DNA from 2 places in the Kitasatospora sp. NPDC051853 genome. Region 1 is predicted to be linked to the other one. Evidence: riboswitches for the same ligand, from Rfam matches in the RefSeq annotation. Region 1 holds a riboswitch; the other holds the start of a gene.
What was found. Region 1 has a riboswitch for thiamine pyrophosphate ahead of thiO (glycine oxidase ThiO). Riboswitches for the same ligand answer to the same signal wherever they lie in the genome.
Positions count from the first base shown of each region.

Region 2: linked by a shared signal. The riboswitch ahead of ACIA8O_RS11185 (purine-cytosine permease family protein) and the one ahead of thiO (glycine oxidase ThiO) in region 1 are both predicted to bind thiamine pyrophosphate.

Region 1 covers NZ_JBITBY010000002.1:245,738-253,166, reverse strand. The annotation lists gene ACIA8O_RS05920 (endonuclease/exonuclease/phosphatase family protein) at 1-610, opposite strand, end outside; gene ACIA8O_RS05915 (hypothetical protein) at 621-1,076, opposite strand; gene ACIA8O_RS05910 (thiazole synthase) at 1,144-1,941, opposite strand; gene thiS (sulfur carrier protein ThiS) at 1,944-2,153, opposite strand; gene thiO (glycine oxidase ThiO) at 2,150-3,301, opposite strand; TPP riboswitch at 3,295-3,407, opposite strand; gene ACIA8O_RS05895 (ArsR/SmtB family transcription factor) at 3,474-3,782, opposite strand; gene ACIA8O_RS05890 (zinc-dependent alcohol dehydrogenase family protein) at 3,922-4,935, shown strand; gene ACIA8O_RS05885 (NAD(P)/FAD-dependent oxidoreductase) at 5,153-6,328, shown strand; gene ACIA8O_RS05880 (Rv2175c family DNA-binding protein) at 6,362-6,727, shown strand; gene thiE (thiamine phosphate synthase) at 6,727-7,365, shown strand.
Region 2 covers NZ_JBITBY010000003.1:479,250-486,678, forward strand. The annotation lists gene ACIA8O_RS11180 (glycerophosphodiester phosphodiesterase) at 144-953, opposite strand; gene ACIA8O_RS11185 (purine-cytosine permease family protein) at 1,043-2,380, opposite strand; TPP riboswitch at 2,373-2,520, opposite strand; gene ACIA8O_RS11190 (S1C family serine protease) at 2,691-4,289, shown strand; tRNA gene ACIA8O_RS11195 (tRNA-Ser) at 4,346-4,433, shown strand; gene ACIA8O_RS11200 (SDR family oxidoreductase) at 4,499-5,209, opposite strand; gene ACIA8O_RS11205 (transketolase-like TK C-terminal-containing protein) at 5,373-5,813, shown strand; gene ACIA8O_RS11210 (3-deoxy-7-phosphoheptulonate synthase) at 6,264-7,429, shown strand, end outside.

The sequences.
Region 1 (7,429 bases):
GGTCGGAGGGGACGGAGGTGTTGGTGCCGCCCCAGGGGGCGGTGGCGTGGCCGTCCTGGTAGCGCTCGGCCATCCGGCGCCAGCCCGGCCCGTCCGGGTGCTCGTTGAAGTCCCCGGCCACGAAGCCCTCCTCGCCGGGCCCGAACTGCCCGGGCAGCAGCGCGAACTGGCGCAGCCGCTCGTCCGGGTCGAGGCTCAGGTGGCAGCTGGTCACGGTGAACGGGGCGGAGCCGCCGATCCGCACCCGGGCGGTGGCGAAGCCGCGCGCGTGCAGGCCCCGGGTCTTCGGCAGCAGCCGGTCGCGGACCTCCAGCACGTCCACCGAGAGCCGTCCGAGCAGCAGCGGCCCGGCGGCGGCCCGGCCGCCGCCGGAGAGGACCACCAGCCCGCTGCGGGCGGCCAGCCGGGCCGCCTGCCCCTCGGGGCGCCAGTACCGCGGCGACTCCTGGACGCAGACCACGTCCGCCGCGCAGGCCCGGACCACCCGTACCAGGGCGTCCCGGTCGTCCCGCAGCGAGCGCACGTTGTAGCTCAGCACCCGGACCGTACGGGACCCGTCGGGCCCGGTCCCGGACTCCGGCAACGGAGGAAGCAGGTTCGGTCGGCTCACCCGGCCGATGCTACCGACGCGGCTCGCCGCAGGGGCCGTACTCCTGACTCTCGACGCGCGCCGTGTAGTCGTTGCCCACCTTGACGTAGAGGGCGGCCGGGCCGGCCGCGTAGTCGCGCGCGAAGTCGCCGGTCCACGGGAAGAAGCCGTCGAAGGCGACCCGGTAGCACCAGCCCGGGTCCACCCGGAGGGTGTCCCAGTCCTGGCCCGGCGGGGTCTGCCGGCCCGGCGGGACGGTCGTCCAGCGCTGCTCGGACTCGGCGGAGGCGCAGGCGGGCCGACGGGCCGTCAGGCCGCCGGTGGACTGGCCGCCCACGCAGTAGTTGCGCCCGGCGGTGAACGGGCGGTCGCTGTCGTTGACGCTCTCCGAGCAGACGCCGGTGCAGCCGCCGCCGGGCAGCGGCACCGCGACGGCGCCCGCCAGGGCGAGCGCCAGCGCGGCGGCGACCGTCACTGTTCGGTGCATCGGCTCTCCCGTCCCGGCGTCGAGTGACCCCGCCAGGATAGGAGCCGCCGGCTGCGGCCGGCTCCGGTCAGAAGGCGGGGCGCTCCCGGGTGTCCAGGTCGGCCCGGCCGGCCATCGCGGAGGAGGCCTCGGCGTGGAAGCGGCGCGGGATGCGGCCGGCCCGGTACGCCAGGCGGCCGGCCTCGGCGGCGTGCCGCATCGCCTCGGCCATCAGCACCGGCTGCTGGGCCCGGGTGACGGCGGAGGCCAGCATGACGGCGGCGCAGCCGAGTTCCATCGCCAGCGCCACGTCGGAGGCGGTGCCGGCGCCCGCGTCCAGGATCACCGGGACGTTGGCGCTCTCCACGATCAGCTGGAAGTTGTGCGGGTTGCGGATGCCCAGGCCGGAGCCGATCGGGGAGCCGAGCGGCATCACGGCCGCGCAGCCGACGTCCTCCAGCTTGCGGGCCAGCACCGGGTCGTCGTTGGTGTACGGCAGCACGGTGAAGCCGTCGTCCACCAAGGTCTCGGCGGCGTCCAGGAGTTCGACCGGGTCGGGCAGCAGGGTGCGCTCGTCGGCGATCACCTCCAGCTTCACCCAGTCGGTGCCGAGCGCCTCGCGGGCCAGGCGGGCGGTGAGCACGGCCTCCCCGGCGGTGTAGCAGCCAGCCGTGTTCGGCAGCACCTGGATGCCGTTGCGGGTCAGCACGTCCAGCACGGAGCCCTGGGTGCCCGGGTCGACCCGGCGCATCGCCACGGTGGTCAGCTGGGTGCCGGAGGCGAGCAGTGCCTGCTCCAGCACCTCCAGGCTGGGGGCGCCACCGGTGCCCATGATGAGGCGGGAGTCGAAGGCCGTCCCGGCGATGACGAGTCGGTCGTCTGCCACGGTCAGCCTCCCTGCACGGCGGTGAGGATCTCCACCCGGTCGCCCGGGCTGAGCACGGTCGCGTTCCACGAACTGCGCGGCACCACGGCCTCGTTGACGGCGGCGGCGACCCCGCCGGACGAGGCGCTGAGCTGGCTGACCACGGTGTCCAGGGTGGTGGCGGCGGGCACCTCGCGGGCCTCGCCGTTGACGGTCAGGGGGATCTGGTTCATGCGGCGGCCTTCGGGGCGAAGCGGCTGGGGGAGAAGGGAGCGGCCAGCGCGGGCACCGCGCCGGTGGACAGGTAGTCGGCGGTCAGGTCGGCGGTGACCGGGGTGAGCAGCACCCCGTTGCGGTAGTGGCCGGTGGCGGCGACCAGGCCGGGCAGGGCGGTCGGGCCGAGCAGCGGGGCGTTGTCCGGCGAGCCGGGGCGCAGGCCCGCACCGGTCTCCACCAGCGGGAGTTCGGTCAGGCCGGGCACCAACTCGTGGGCGTCGCGCAGCAGTTCGTAGACCCCGCCGGCGGTGACGGTGGTGTCGTAGCCCTGCTCCTCGCTGGTCGCCCCGATCACCAGCTCGCCGTCCGCGCGCGGCACCAGGTAGATGTGCTGCCCGCGCACCACGGCCCGGACGTTGCGGGAGAGGAACGGCGCGTACGCCGAGGGCACCCGCAGCCGCAGTACCTGCCCCTTCACCGGCCGCACCGGCGGCAGCAGGCCCTCCGGCAGGCCGGGCAGGCGGTGGCTCTGCGGCCCGGCGGCCAGCACCAGTTGGGCCGCCGCCACCTCCTCGCCGGAGCTGAGCCGGGCGCCGGCGGCCCGGCCGCCCCGGACCAGCAGCTCGACGGCGGCGGAGCGGACCAGCTGCACGTTGGAGCGCTCGCAGGCCAGCACCAGCGCGGCGGCCAGCCGGCGGCCGTCCACCTGGTGGTCGCCGGTCACGTGCAGGCCGCCGCGCACGCCGGGGGCCAGCATCGGTTCGAGCTTGCGGGCCTCCCGGCCGGTCAGCCAGTGCGACTCCAGGCCGAGGCGCTGCTGGAACGCGTGCAGCTCGCGCAGCTCCTCCCGGTCGTCGGAGTCGAGCGCCACCGCGAGGGTGCCGGTCCGGCGGTAGCCGGTCTCCAGGTCGGTGAGGTCGGTGAGCTCGGCGACGAAGTCCGCGTAGCGGTCGTTGGACGCCATCCCGAGGCGTAGCAGCGGCTCCTCGCCGTACTGCAGCTCGGTGACGGGGGCCAGCATGCCCGCCGCGACCTGCGCCGCGCCGCGGCCGGGCTCGGGGTCCACCACGGTGACGGCCAGGCCGCGCTGGGCGGTCCGCCAGGCGACCGCGAGGCCGATGATGCCGCCGCCGATCACCAGGACGTCGGTCTCGGTGCGTGTCAAAGCCCTGCACTCCCTTCGCCGGAATGACCCGGATCAGGTTCGGACGGTCGCAGGCCGTCTCAGCCCGCCTCTCAGCCCGGTGCACCGGGCTCCCGTGGATACCGACCCACCATATCCCCGCCCGGGTCGCCGACCGAAGAGCGAGTTCACGGAGTGAGAGCGCCCGCGGGCACTACGCCCCGGCGGCGAGCAGGGCCGGGAGGAGGCCGGGGAAGCGGGACTCCAGGTCCTCGGTGCGCAGGACGTTGAGCTTGGTGGTGCCCGCGTAGGTCTGGCGGATCAGACCGGCCTCGCGCAGGACGTTGAAGTGGTGGGTGAGGGTCGAGCGGGAGACGGCGGCGTCGAAGGTGCCGCAGCTCATCCCGTCCGCCGCCTCGGACAGCTGTGTGACGATCCGCCGTCTGACCGGGTCGACCAGGGCCTCCAGGACCTGTTGCAGCGTCAGGTCGGCCGGATCGGGGTGCTCCAGGGTGCGGACCACGGTGACTCCTCGGGTGGGTGGGTAGGCCCCATCGTACGGCCGCCGCCCCGTGAGTTCGATGCCCATCAAAGTTTGACGGCCATCGAAATTCATGGTGGGGTCGTCACCGAGCAGATCCGGCAGAAGGAGAGGCCAACCCATGGCACGGCACGTCCAGTTCGACGAGATCGGCGGCCCCGAGGTCCTGACGGTGCGCGAGGTGGAGCTCCGGGCCCCCGGCCCCGGCGAGGCGAGGATCCGGGTGGACGCGATCGGCCTCAACCGGGCCGAGGTGATGTTCCGTTCGGGCGGGTACTTCCTCCGGCCGACCTTCCCCTCCGGCCTCGGGGCCGAGGCCGCCGGCGTGGTCGAGGAGCTCGGCCCGGACGTCACCGGCTTCGCCCCGGGGGACCGGGTCGGCGTCGTCCCGGCCTTCCCGCAGAACCTCTACGGCACCTACGGCGACCACGTGATCGTCCCGGCGCACGCCCTGGTGCCCGCCCCCGCCGGCCTCGACCCGGTGGCCGGCGCGGCGGTCTGGATGGCCTACCTCACGGCGTACGGTGCCCTCGCCGAGAACTCCCCGGTCCTGCCCGGCGACCACGTCCTGATCACCGCCGCCTCCAGCAGCGTCGGCCTGGCCGCGATCCAGACGGTCCGTCACCTCGGGGCGGTGCCCATCGCCACCACCCGCGGCGAGGCCAAGCGCAAGGCCCTGCTGGCGGCCGGCGCCGAACACGTGATCGTCACCGACCGGGAGGACCTCCCGGCCCGGGTGGCCGCGATCACCGGCGGCCGAGGCGTCCGGCTCGCCTTCGACCCCGTCGCCGGGCCCGGGGTCAACACCCTCGCCCGGGCCGTCGCCCCCGGCGGGCAACTGGTGGTCTACGGACGGCTCGACCCGCGCCCCACCCCGCTGCCCAACGCCGACGAGTACCCCGCCCTGAGCACCCGCACCTACACCCTCTTCGAGGTCACCTCCGACCCGGAGCGGCTGCGGCGCGGCGTCGCCTTCGTCACGGCCGGCCTGCGCAGCGGCTCGCTCGCCCCGGTGGTGGACCGCACCTTCGACCTGGCGGACATCGCCGAGGCCCACCGCTACATGGAGGCCAACTCCCACGTCGGCAAGATCGTCGTCACGGTGCCGCACCAGGTGGTGCCGGGGGATCGGTGACGGCGGCGTTCGGCAGGGCAGTGACCCAGGGGCGCGGGGAACTGCGCGAGTACGGAAGGCGGATCGGCGTGAGATCGGGGCACGTCAGCCGGTTGCACGTGCTGCCGTACCCCCGCGCGCCCCGCGGCGGAGCCGCAGATCGGCAGAGCCCCGCGCCCCCGGTGTGACCACTTGCGTTCCGGGGTGACCACTTGCGCTCCGTCGGTAGGGTGGGCGGGTGGAGCTGACGGGTAGTGGGCGGGCGGTCGTGGTCGGGAGCGGCATGGCGGGGGCGCAGTGCGCGCTCGCGCTGCGGGCCGGTGGCTGGGACGGGCCGGTGACGCTGCTCGGGGCGGAGGAGCACGCGCCGTACGACCGCCCGCCGCTCTCCAAGGACGTGCTGCTCGGCCGTACCGAGTCCACCACCCTGGACGTCGACTGGTCCGGTGTGGAGCTGCTCCCGGGCCACCGGGCCACCGGCCTCGTCCCGGGTGCGCTCCGCACCGACCGGGGCGAACTCGGCTACGACGCCCTGGTGTTGGCCACCGGCGCCAAGCCGGTGACCCTCCCGGGGGCCCGCACCCTCCGTACCGTCGAGGACGCCCACGCGCTGCGCGAGCGGCTCCGGCCGGGCCGCCGCCTGGTGCTGGTCGGGGCCGGCTGGATCGGTGCCGAGACGGCGACGGTGGCCCGGCGGCTCGGCTGCGAGGTGACGGTGGTGGAGGCCGCCGCCACCCCGGTGGCCGGGGCGCTGCCCGCGGAGATCGGTGCCCTGATGGCCCGTTGGTACGCCGAGGCCGGCGTCGAGCTGCGCTGCGGGGTGGGCGTCGCCGCGGTGGAGCCGGGCGCGGTGCTGCTCGCGGACGGCACCGAACTGGCCGCCGACGAGGTGGTGGTGGGCATCGGCGCCCGCCCGGCCACCGGCTGGCTGGCCGGGACGGGGGTCGAACTCGACCACGCCGGGGCCGTGCTGACGGACGACCGGCTGCGCACCTCGCTGCCCGGGGTCTGGGCGGCGGGGGACTGCGTCTCCTACCCCTCGGCCCGGCTGGGTGTCCGGCTGAACACCCAGCACTGGGACCACGCCCTGCAGTCGGGCCGGGCGGTGGCCGCCGCGCTGCTGGGGGCGGACGCCCCGTACGACCCGGTGCCGTACTTCTGGTCGGAGCAGTTCGGCCGGATGGTGCAGTTCGCCGGGCGGCACGCGGAGGGGGACGAGCCGGTGTGGCGCGGCTCGCCGGACGAGGCCGGCTGGACGGTGCTCTGGCTGCGCGAGGGGCGACTGACCGGGCTGCTGGCGGTGGACCGGCCGCGCGACACCGGGCAGGCGAAGAAGCTGATCGAGCGCGGCGCGGTGCTGGACCCGGCGCTGGCCGCCGACCCGGCCGTGCAGCTGAAGGCCGCGCTGGGTTAGGGCGCGCGGGCCCGAGGTGGCAGTCTTGGTGCCGTGAGTGAGAACGAGTCCAAGATCGAATCCCTGGTCCGCGAGTGGACCTACCTGCCCGACATCTGCGAGCGCTGGGGCGTGCAGGTCACCGAGGTCCGCGACATGGTGCGGTCCGGCAAGCTGATCGCGGTGCGCCGCGGCCCGAACAAGTCGCTCCAGGTGCCCGCCGCGTTCATCGCGGACGACGGCCTGGTGAAGCACCTGTCCGGCACCCTGACGCTGCTGCGGGACGCCAAGTTCACCGACGAGGAGATCATCGAGTGGCTGTTCACCGAGCAGCCCTCGCTGCCCGGCAGCCCGATCGAGGCCCTGGTGGAGAACCGCGGCACCGAGGTCAAGCGCCGTGCCCAGGCGGAGCTGATCTGATGGACCGCCGTCAGCAGCTGGCCGACGCGCGGCTCTACCTCTGCACGGACGCCCGCCGCGAGCAGGGCGACCTCCCGGAGTTCCTCGACGCGGTGCTGGCCAACGGCGTGGACATCGTGCAGCTGCGGGACAAGGGGCTGGAGGCGAAGCAGGAGCTGGAGTACCTGGAGGTCTTCGCCGACGCGGCCCGCCGGCACGGCAAGCTGTTCGCGGTGAACGACCGGGCCGACGTCGCGCACGCGGCCCGCCCGGACGTGCTGCACCTCGGGCAGGACGACCTGCCCGTCCCGGCCGCCCGGGCGATCCTCGGCGAGGACGTGCTGTTCGGCCGCTCCTGCCACGCCGAGTCCGAGGTGGACGCGGCCGTCGCCGAGCCCGGCGTGGACTACTTCTGCACCGGCCCGGTCTGGCCGACGCCGACCAAGCCCGGCCGGTACGCCCCCGGCCTCGGCCTGGTCTCGTACGCCGCCAAGGCGGTGACGGACCGTCCGTGGTTCGCCATCGGCGGCATCGACCTGTCCAACCTGGACCAGGTGCTGGAGGCCGGCGCCACCCGGATCGTGGTGGTGCGCGCCATCACCGCGGCCGAGGACCCGGGCGCCGCCGCGGCCGAACTGGCCCGCCGCGTACGGCAGTAGTACCCGCGACACCCCGACCGGCCGCCCGCAGCCCGCTGCGGGCGGCCGGTCGTTCGCGTGAAGG
Region 2 (7,429 bases), on a different contig from region 1:
CGTAACTCGCGGTGGGCACATGGTGATTGGCTGCTCACGGAACGTCGTGAAAACGACCGGAATTGGACACTCCAGGTGCTTTGCGCCGCAGTTCACGCCCGTTCACAACCCCGCGCGGGCGAATACCGGCCGACTTGACGTACTTATCGGCCGAGTTGACTCAGAACCGCGCGCGGACGGTTGGTGATGATGGCCTCGACGCCCAGTTCCAGGCAGAGCTCGACATCGGCCGGCTCGTCCACGGTCCACACGTGCACCCGGTGCCCGGCCCGGCGCAGCGCCGGCACCAGCCCGGGGTTGGCCCGCACCAGCTCGATCCCGGGGCCGGCGATCCGGGCCCCGCCGGGCAGCACCCGGGTGCGGCCGATCAGCGGCAGGCGGCGCTCCAGCAGGTAGACGGTGGGCACCGAGGGGGCGGCCCGGCGGACCCGGTGCAGCGAGAGCTCCGAGAAGCTCATGATCCGGACGGTGGACTCCTCCGGGCTGTCCGGCAGCAGGCCGAAGCGGGCCAGCTGGCGGAGCAGTTCGGCCTCGGTCCGCCCGGCGTACCGGGTCGGGTGCTTGGTCTCGATGGCCAGCTCGATCCGGCGGCCGGCGTCCACCGCCAGCTCCAGCAGCTGCTCCAGGGTGAGCACCGGGCTGGGCTCGGGGGCCTCGGGGTGCTTCCAGGAGCCGAAGTCCATCGCCTCCAGCTGAGCCAGCGTCAGGGCGGAGACCGCGCCCCGGCCGTCGGAGGTGCGGTGCACGGTGCGGTCGTGGACGCAGACCAGCTTCCCGTCGGCAGTCAGCCGGACGTCGCACTCCAGGCCGTCCGCGCCCTCCTCGATCGCCAGCCGGTACGCGGCGAGGGTGTGCTCGGCGCGGGCCGCGGAGGAGCCGCGGTGGGCGATCACCCGGACCGCCGCGCGATCAGGGGTGTTCGTCGAGGTCAAGGCCTGGTCCCGGGTGTCCACGCGGACCACCCTACGAGGCGGCCGGTGGCCGTCGGCCGCCGCCACGGGAAACTCCGGGTGAAGTCCCCGTGGCGGCGGTGCGGCTCCGGTTACTTGCGGGGCTGGACCGCGAGGGTGGCCAGGCCGGCCACCAGGAAGGCGAACAGCGAGGCCGAGGTCCAGGCCTGCGGGGTGAAGCCGACCGAGGACTGCAGGTCCTGCCAGAAGCCCTGCCAGCCGTCGATCGCGGTCGGCGCGATGAACTGGTAGGTGACGAAGCCGAGCGCCCACGGCAGCAGCATCAGCGGGCGGGCCGGCGCGTCCTCGTCCAGGTTCCAGCCGCGCCGGCCGGTGCCCAGGAAGTAGTCGGCCGCCAGCACCGCGAACATCGGCACGAAGACCGCGCCGATCAGGCCGAGGAAACCGTAGTAGGAGGCGGTGAACTCCTCGGTGTTCAGCGCCAGCACCGTCACCAGCGCGCCGATCCCGCCGGTCAGCAGGCGGCGGTCCACCTTCGGCAGCAGGTTCTGCACCGACATCGCGGTGGAGTAGACGTTGGCGAAGGACTGGTCGGTCTCCCGGATCACCAGCACCAGCAGGAAGGCCCAGCCGGCCGCGACGCCGGTGAAGGAGGAGAAGATCCGGGTCGCGTCTCCGTCGGACTGCAGCAGTGCCACCACGCCGAGCAGGTAGCACCAGACCTGCGCCAGCGAGTAGCCGGAGAAGGTGGCCCAGTAGGCGGAGGAGGAGCTGCGGGCGTGCCGGGTGTAGTCGGCGGCCAGCGGCACGAAGGAGATCGAGACCGCGATGATCGCGTCGGTCGCGGTCAGGAAGCCGGTCCAGTTGCCCGCACCGGGGTTCGGCACGCCCTGGCGGACCAGCTGGACGGTGAAGTACACCATCGCGACGCCCACCGCGATGGTGACGTACTTGCGCAGCACCGCGATCGAGCCCAGCGGCCAGATGGTCAGCACCGTGGTCAGCACCCCGGCCAGCAGCACGAACAGCCACTGCCAGCCCTGGGTGCCCGTCACCTCCTGGGCGCCCATCGCGATCACCAGCAGCTCGTACACGCCCCAGCCGATGCACTGCGCGATGTTCAGCACCGTCGGCACGTACGACAGCTTGGTGCCGAACAGGCCGCGGAGCAGGGCCATCGCGGGGGCGCCGGTGCGGGCACCGATCAGGGCGGCGACGCCCAGCATCGAGGTGCCGATCGCGGTGCCGGCCACCGTGGCGGTGACCGCGGCGGCCAGCGAGAGCTCGGCGCCCTTGACGCCGATCACGGTGGCGGCGCTGGTGAAGCCGATCAGGCTGACGCCGAGGTTGGCCCAGAGCGAGAACAGCGCCCGGAAGTCCAGCGTGCGCGGCGGCGCCGTGTCGAGGACCAGGGGCGCCTCGGCTCTCGCGGAGACGTCTTGGACAGGGGAAGGCGAAGCAGCCGTCATGGCCGAAGCTCCCTACGCCGGCATTACCCGGACAGGTTCGAGCGGTCTGCGCTCCCTCGCCGCACGGCCAGCTCCTGCATGGCGTACGGTCGTTCCGCGCACTCTCAGCCTGGACGGTCCAAGCTCCCGCGTGTCAGTTTGGAGCGCCAGGCTAGCCGCAGGACCGTCGAACACCAAGGCGGGGCCCAAGGCGTGGGATGTCGGGAACGGCTAAGGATTCTCACCAATCCTTCAGAACGCTCCTTACGACAACTGAATCGGACATGCGGAAAACTGTGGCCCAAGGTCCTGTCAGCTATGGAGGTCGTCCGTGAGCAGCGAGCACGTGAGTGGGGCCAACGGCCCCGAGGAGGAGCGCACCTCCGCGGCGCCCGCCGACACGGTGGCCCTCGGCAAGGTGCCCCCGGCACCCTCTTACCTGGACGCCCCGCCGCCGGTGCTGCCGCCCGCGCCCGCCACCCCGCCGGCCCCGCCCGCCGCCGCGCCGCCCGCTCCGTCCTACCTGGACGCGCCGCCGCCGGCCGTGCCGGCCGCCGCCCCGGCCCAGGCTCCCGTCGCGGCCGACAACCCGTACGCGGTCCCGGCCGCTGCCCCGGCTCCGGCCGCCGCCCCGCTCCCGCCGGCCGCGGACCCGCACGCCCACGCCCACCCGCAGCCGCAGGCGCACCCGCACCCCTTCGGCGCCGGCACCCCGCTCGGCGGCTGGGCCACCCCGCCCGGTGGCGGCGGCCCCGGTCTGCCCGGGTACCCGGAGTTCCCCGGCGCGGCCACCCCGGCGCCCGGCCGCAAGCGCGGCGGCCTGATCGCCCTGGTCGCGGCCGTCGCCCTGCTGGCCGGTCTGGCCGGCGGCGCGATCGGCGTCTCGGTCGCGGACCGGAACGGCACCACCTCGTCCTCCTCCGGCCGGGGCTCCAGCACCACCGTGCAGGCCAGCCAGAACCAGCAGGCGGTCAACCGGGCCCCCGAGTCGGTGGCCGGCATCGCCAACAAGGCGCTGCCGAGCGTCGTCACCATCAAGGCGCAGGGCTCCGGCGAGTCCGGCACCGGCACCGGCTTCGTCTTCGACACCGAGGGCCACATCCTCACCAACAACCACGTGGTGGCCCCGGCCGCCAGCGGCGGCAAGCTGACGGTCCGTTTCTCCGACGGCTCCTCCTTCGCCGCCTCGGTGGTCGGCCGGGCCCAGGGCTACGACGTCGCGGTCATCAAGCTCGACAACCCGCCCAAGGACAAGCTCGTCCCGCTCGCCCTCGGCGACTCGGACAAGGTCGCGGTCGGCGACGCCACCATCGCGATCGGCGCCCCGTACGGCCTGGAGGGCACCGTCACCACCGGCATCGTCAGCGCCAAGGACCGCCCGGTCGCCTCCGGCGACGAGACCAGCGCGCAGGCCTCCTACATGAACGCGCTGCAGACCGACGCCTCGATCAACCCGGGCAACTCCGGCGGCCCGCTGCTCGACGCCTCCGGCGCGGTGATCGGCATCAACTCGGCGATCCAGTCGAACAGCAGCGGCTCCGGCCGGGCCGGCTCGATCGGCCTCGGCTTCGCCATCCCGATCAACCAGGCCAAGCGCGTCGCCGGTGACCTGATCGCCAACGGCACCCCCGTCTACGCGATCCTCGGCGTGCTCCGCAACGACGACTACAAGGGCGACGGCGCCCAGATCCAGACCTCCTCCGTCCAGGGCAAGCCCGCCGTCACCCCCGGTGGCCCCGCCGACCAGGCCGGCCTCAAGCCGGGCGACGTCATCACCAAGCTCGGCGGCCACGTCATCGACAGCGGCCCGACCCTGGTCAGCGAGATCTGGACCTACAAGCCGGGTGACAAGGTCGAGGTCGAGTACACCCGCGACAACAAGACCGCCAAGACCACCGTCACCCTCGGCGAGCGCAAGGGCGACAACTAGGACCCCGGAAGGGTGTGCACGGATCCCCCCGGGAACCGTTAGGCTGACCTCCGCCTGGAGAGTTGCCCGAGCGGCCTAAGGGACCAGTCTTGAAAACTGTCGTGGCGTGACCCGTCACCGTGGGTTCAAATCCCACACTCTCCGCCGCACGAAGGCCCCCGACCGGGGAACCGGTCGGGGGCCTTCGGTTTCGGCGGGTTGACGCGGGGTCAGATCAGCAGGCCGCCGCTGACCTCCAGGCGCTGGCCGGTGGTCCAGCCGGCGGCGGGGGAGGCGAGGAAGGCGACCATCTCGGCGATGTCCTCGGGGGAGGGGAGCGGCAGGTCGTCCGTCTCGGTGGCGACGTGGCCCGGGGCGACGGTGTTGACGGTGATGCCGCGCGGGCCGAGGTCCTTGGCCAGGGCCAGGGTGAGCGCCTCCAGGGCGCCCTTGGTCATCGCGTAGCCGATCGACTCGGGGACGGCGACCCGGGTGGCGGCGGAGGAGATGTTGACGATCCGTCCGTCCTCGCGCAGGTCGGGCAGCAGCCGCTGGATCAGCAGCAGCGGCGCGCGGGTGTTCACCAGGTGCAGCCGGTCGTAGTGCTCGGCCGAGAGTTCGGCCAGGTGGCCGCCGCCGGTGAGCGAGGCGTTGTTGACCAGGACGTCCAGGCCGCGCTCGGCGCCGGCGGCGGCGAGCGCCTCCCAGAGCCGTGTGCAGAGCAGGGCGTGCCCGTCGGGCTCGGCGAGGTCGGCGCCGACCGTGACGGCGCGTCCGCCGTCCTTCTCGATCAGGCGCACCGTCCCGTCGGCGGCGTCCTCGTCCGCCCCGTAGTGGACCACCACCAGCGCGCCGTCGGCGGCCAGCCTGCGGGCGATGCCCCGGCCGATCCCCCGGCTGGCACCGGTGACGAGTGCGGTCTTGCCCTCCAGCGCTCCCATCGGAGCCCCCTCCCCGGTCGGATACCTGTCGCGGAGATCCAACCACAGTGGGGCGACCGCCATGTGACGGAGTGACAGAAGTGCGATTGTCGCCCCGGGGTAGTGGGCGGAGAGTCGTCGGTACGGTGTGGGCGCGGCTTCGACGGAGAGGCAGGCACGGGCGATGAGCATCCTGGGCGAGGACACCCCGGCGGTCCGCGGCGGTCACGTGCTGGCGGAGGCGTCCGGCGGCCGGCCGGAGGTGGTCCTGATCGCGGACGGCGGCGAGGAGCCGGTGGCGCTGCGGGCCCGGGAGATCCTGGAGGCGGAGGGGTCGCCGACCCGGGTGGTGTCGATGCCCTGCCCGGCCCGGTTCGAGCGCCAGGGGCGGGAGTACCGGGAGCGGGTGCTGCCGCGGGAGGCCGTGGTGCGGGTCTCGGTCGGCGCGGGTGCCTCGCTGGGCTGGTACGCGCTGGCCGGCCAGGCCGGTGCGCCGGTCGGCCTGGCCGGGGCGGGCCTGGCCGCGCCGTACCAGACGCTGTACGAGCAGGTGGCCTTCGCCGCCGAGCGGGTGGCCGCGCAGGCCCGGCAGGGCCTGGCGAAGGCGCGTGACCGCGCAGCCTGACCGCGCAGCCTGACCGCGCCGCCTGACCGTCACCGCCGCGTTCCGTCCGCACGTCATGAGAGCGCCGTCCGGCCTGGCCGGGCGGCGCTCCGTCGTTCCCGCCCTCGCCGGCGATCTGACGCAGTACCGGGCCCAGTGCCTCAGGAGAGGGCGATGTGGCGAAGTGCCCCACCGACGCCAGTGAATTCGGAAATCCCGATGGCTGAAATTTCGACGGCGACCCGTCAATTCTGAAAACAATCCAACCGGGCGGTTCCTAGTGACATGGATCCGGCCACCTGACGGAGTGTCAAAGTCGCCGTTGACCAGCAACTTTGCGTTACTCAAACTCAAGTAAAGGTTGCCTTCCGCACTGAATCCGCAACATTGTCCGGGTATTCGGCAGCCGCTCTTTCCGGGCAAATGGAAAAGAATTCATGACCACGGAGGTTCTGAGTGAGTAGCGACGTCATGGCGGCGCAGTCGGCTCCGGCCGGTCCGCCGCTCTCGGAGAGCGAACTCCAGTACTGGAAAGCGCTCCCGGCCCAGCAGCAGCCTGCCTGGGAGGACGCCGAGCAGCTGTCCCGGGTGACCGCCGAGCTGTCCGACCGCCCGGGTCTGGTCACGCCGGCGGAGCTCGCGGAGCTGCGCGGTCTGCTCGCCGAGGTGGCCACCGGCCGCCTCCAGGTCGTCCAGGCCGGCGACTGCGCCGAGGACCCGGCGGAGTGCGAGCCGGGCTATGTGACCCGCAAGGTCGGCCTGCTGGACGCGCTGGCCGGGGTGGTCTCGATGAACACCCTGCGCCCGGTGCTGCGGATCGGCCGGATGGCGGGCCAGTTCGGCAAGCCGCGTTCGAAGCCCACCGAGACCGTCGGCGGGGTCGAACTCCCGGTCTACCGCGGGCACATGGTGAACAGCCCCGAGCCCGACCCGGAGCTGCGCCGCCCGGACCCGACCCGTCTGCTGGCCGGCTACGACGCCGCCGCCCAGGCGTTCGGCGCGCTGCGCGAGCGCAGCGACGCCGGCCTGGCCGCGGCCGGTGCCCCGGTGTGGACCAGCCACGAGGCGCTGCTGCTCGACTACGAGGTGCCGATGCTCCGGCGCACCGACGACGGCCGGCCCTACCTGGCCTCCACCCACCTGCCGTGGATCGGCGACCGGACCCGCCAGCTGGACGGCGCGCACGTGGCGCTGCTGGCCACGGTGGCCAACCCGGTGGCCTCCAAGGTCGGTCCGAGCATGAGCATCGAGGACCTGCTGACGCTCTGCCGCACGCTCGACCCCGAGCGCGAGGCCGGCCGGCTGGTGCTGATCGCCCGGATGGGCGCCGACAACGTCGCCGACAAGCTGCCGGCGATGGCGGCGGCGGTCAAGGCCGAGGGGCACCCGGTGGTCTGGCTGACCGACCCGATGCACGGCAACACCGTGAACGGGCCGGGCGGTCTGAAGACCCGTCTGGTGGAGACCGTGGTCCACGAGGTGCGCGCGTTCCAGGACGCGCTGCTCAGCGTCGGCGCGGTCCCGGGCGGTCTGCACCTGGAGACCACGCCGGACGACGTGACCGAGTGCGCCCGGGACGAGCACCAGCTCGCCCGGATCGGCGAGAAGTACACCAGCTTCTGCGACCCCCGGCTCAA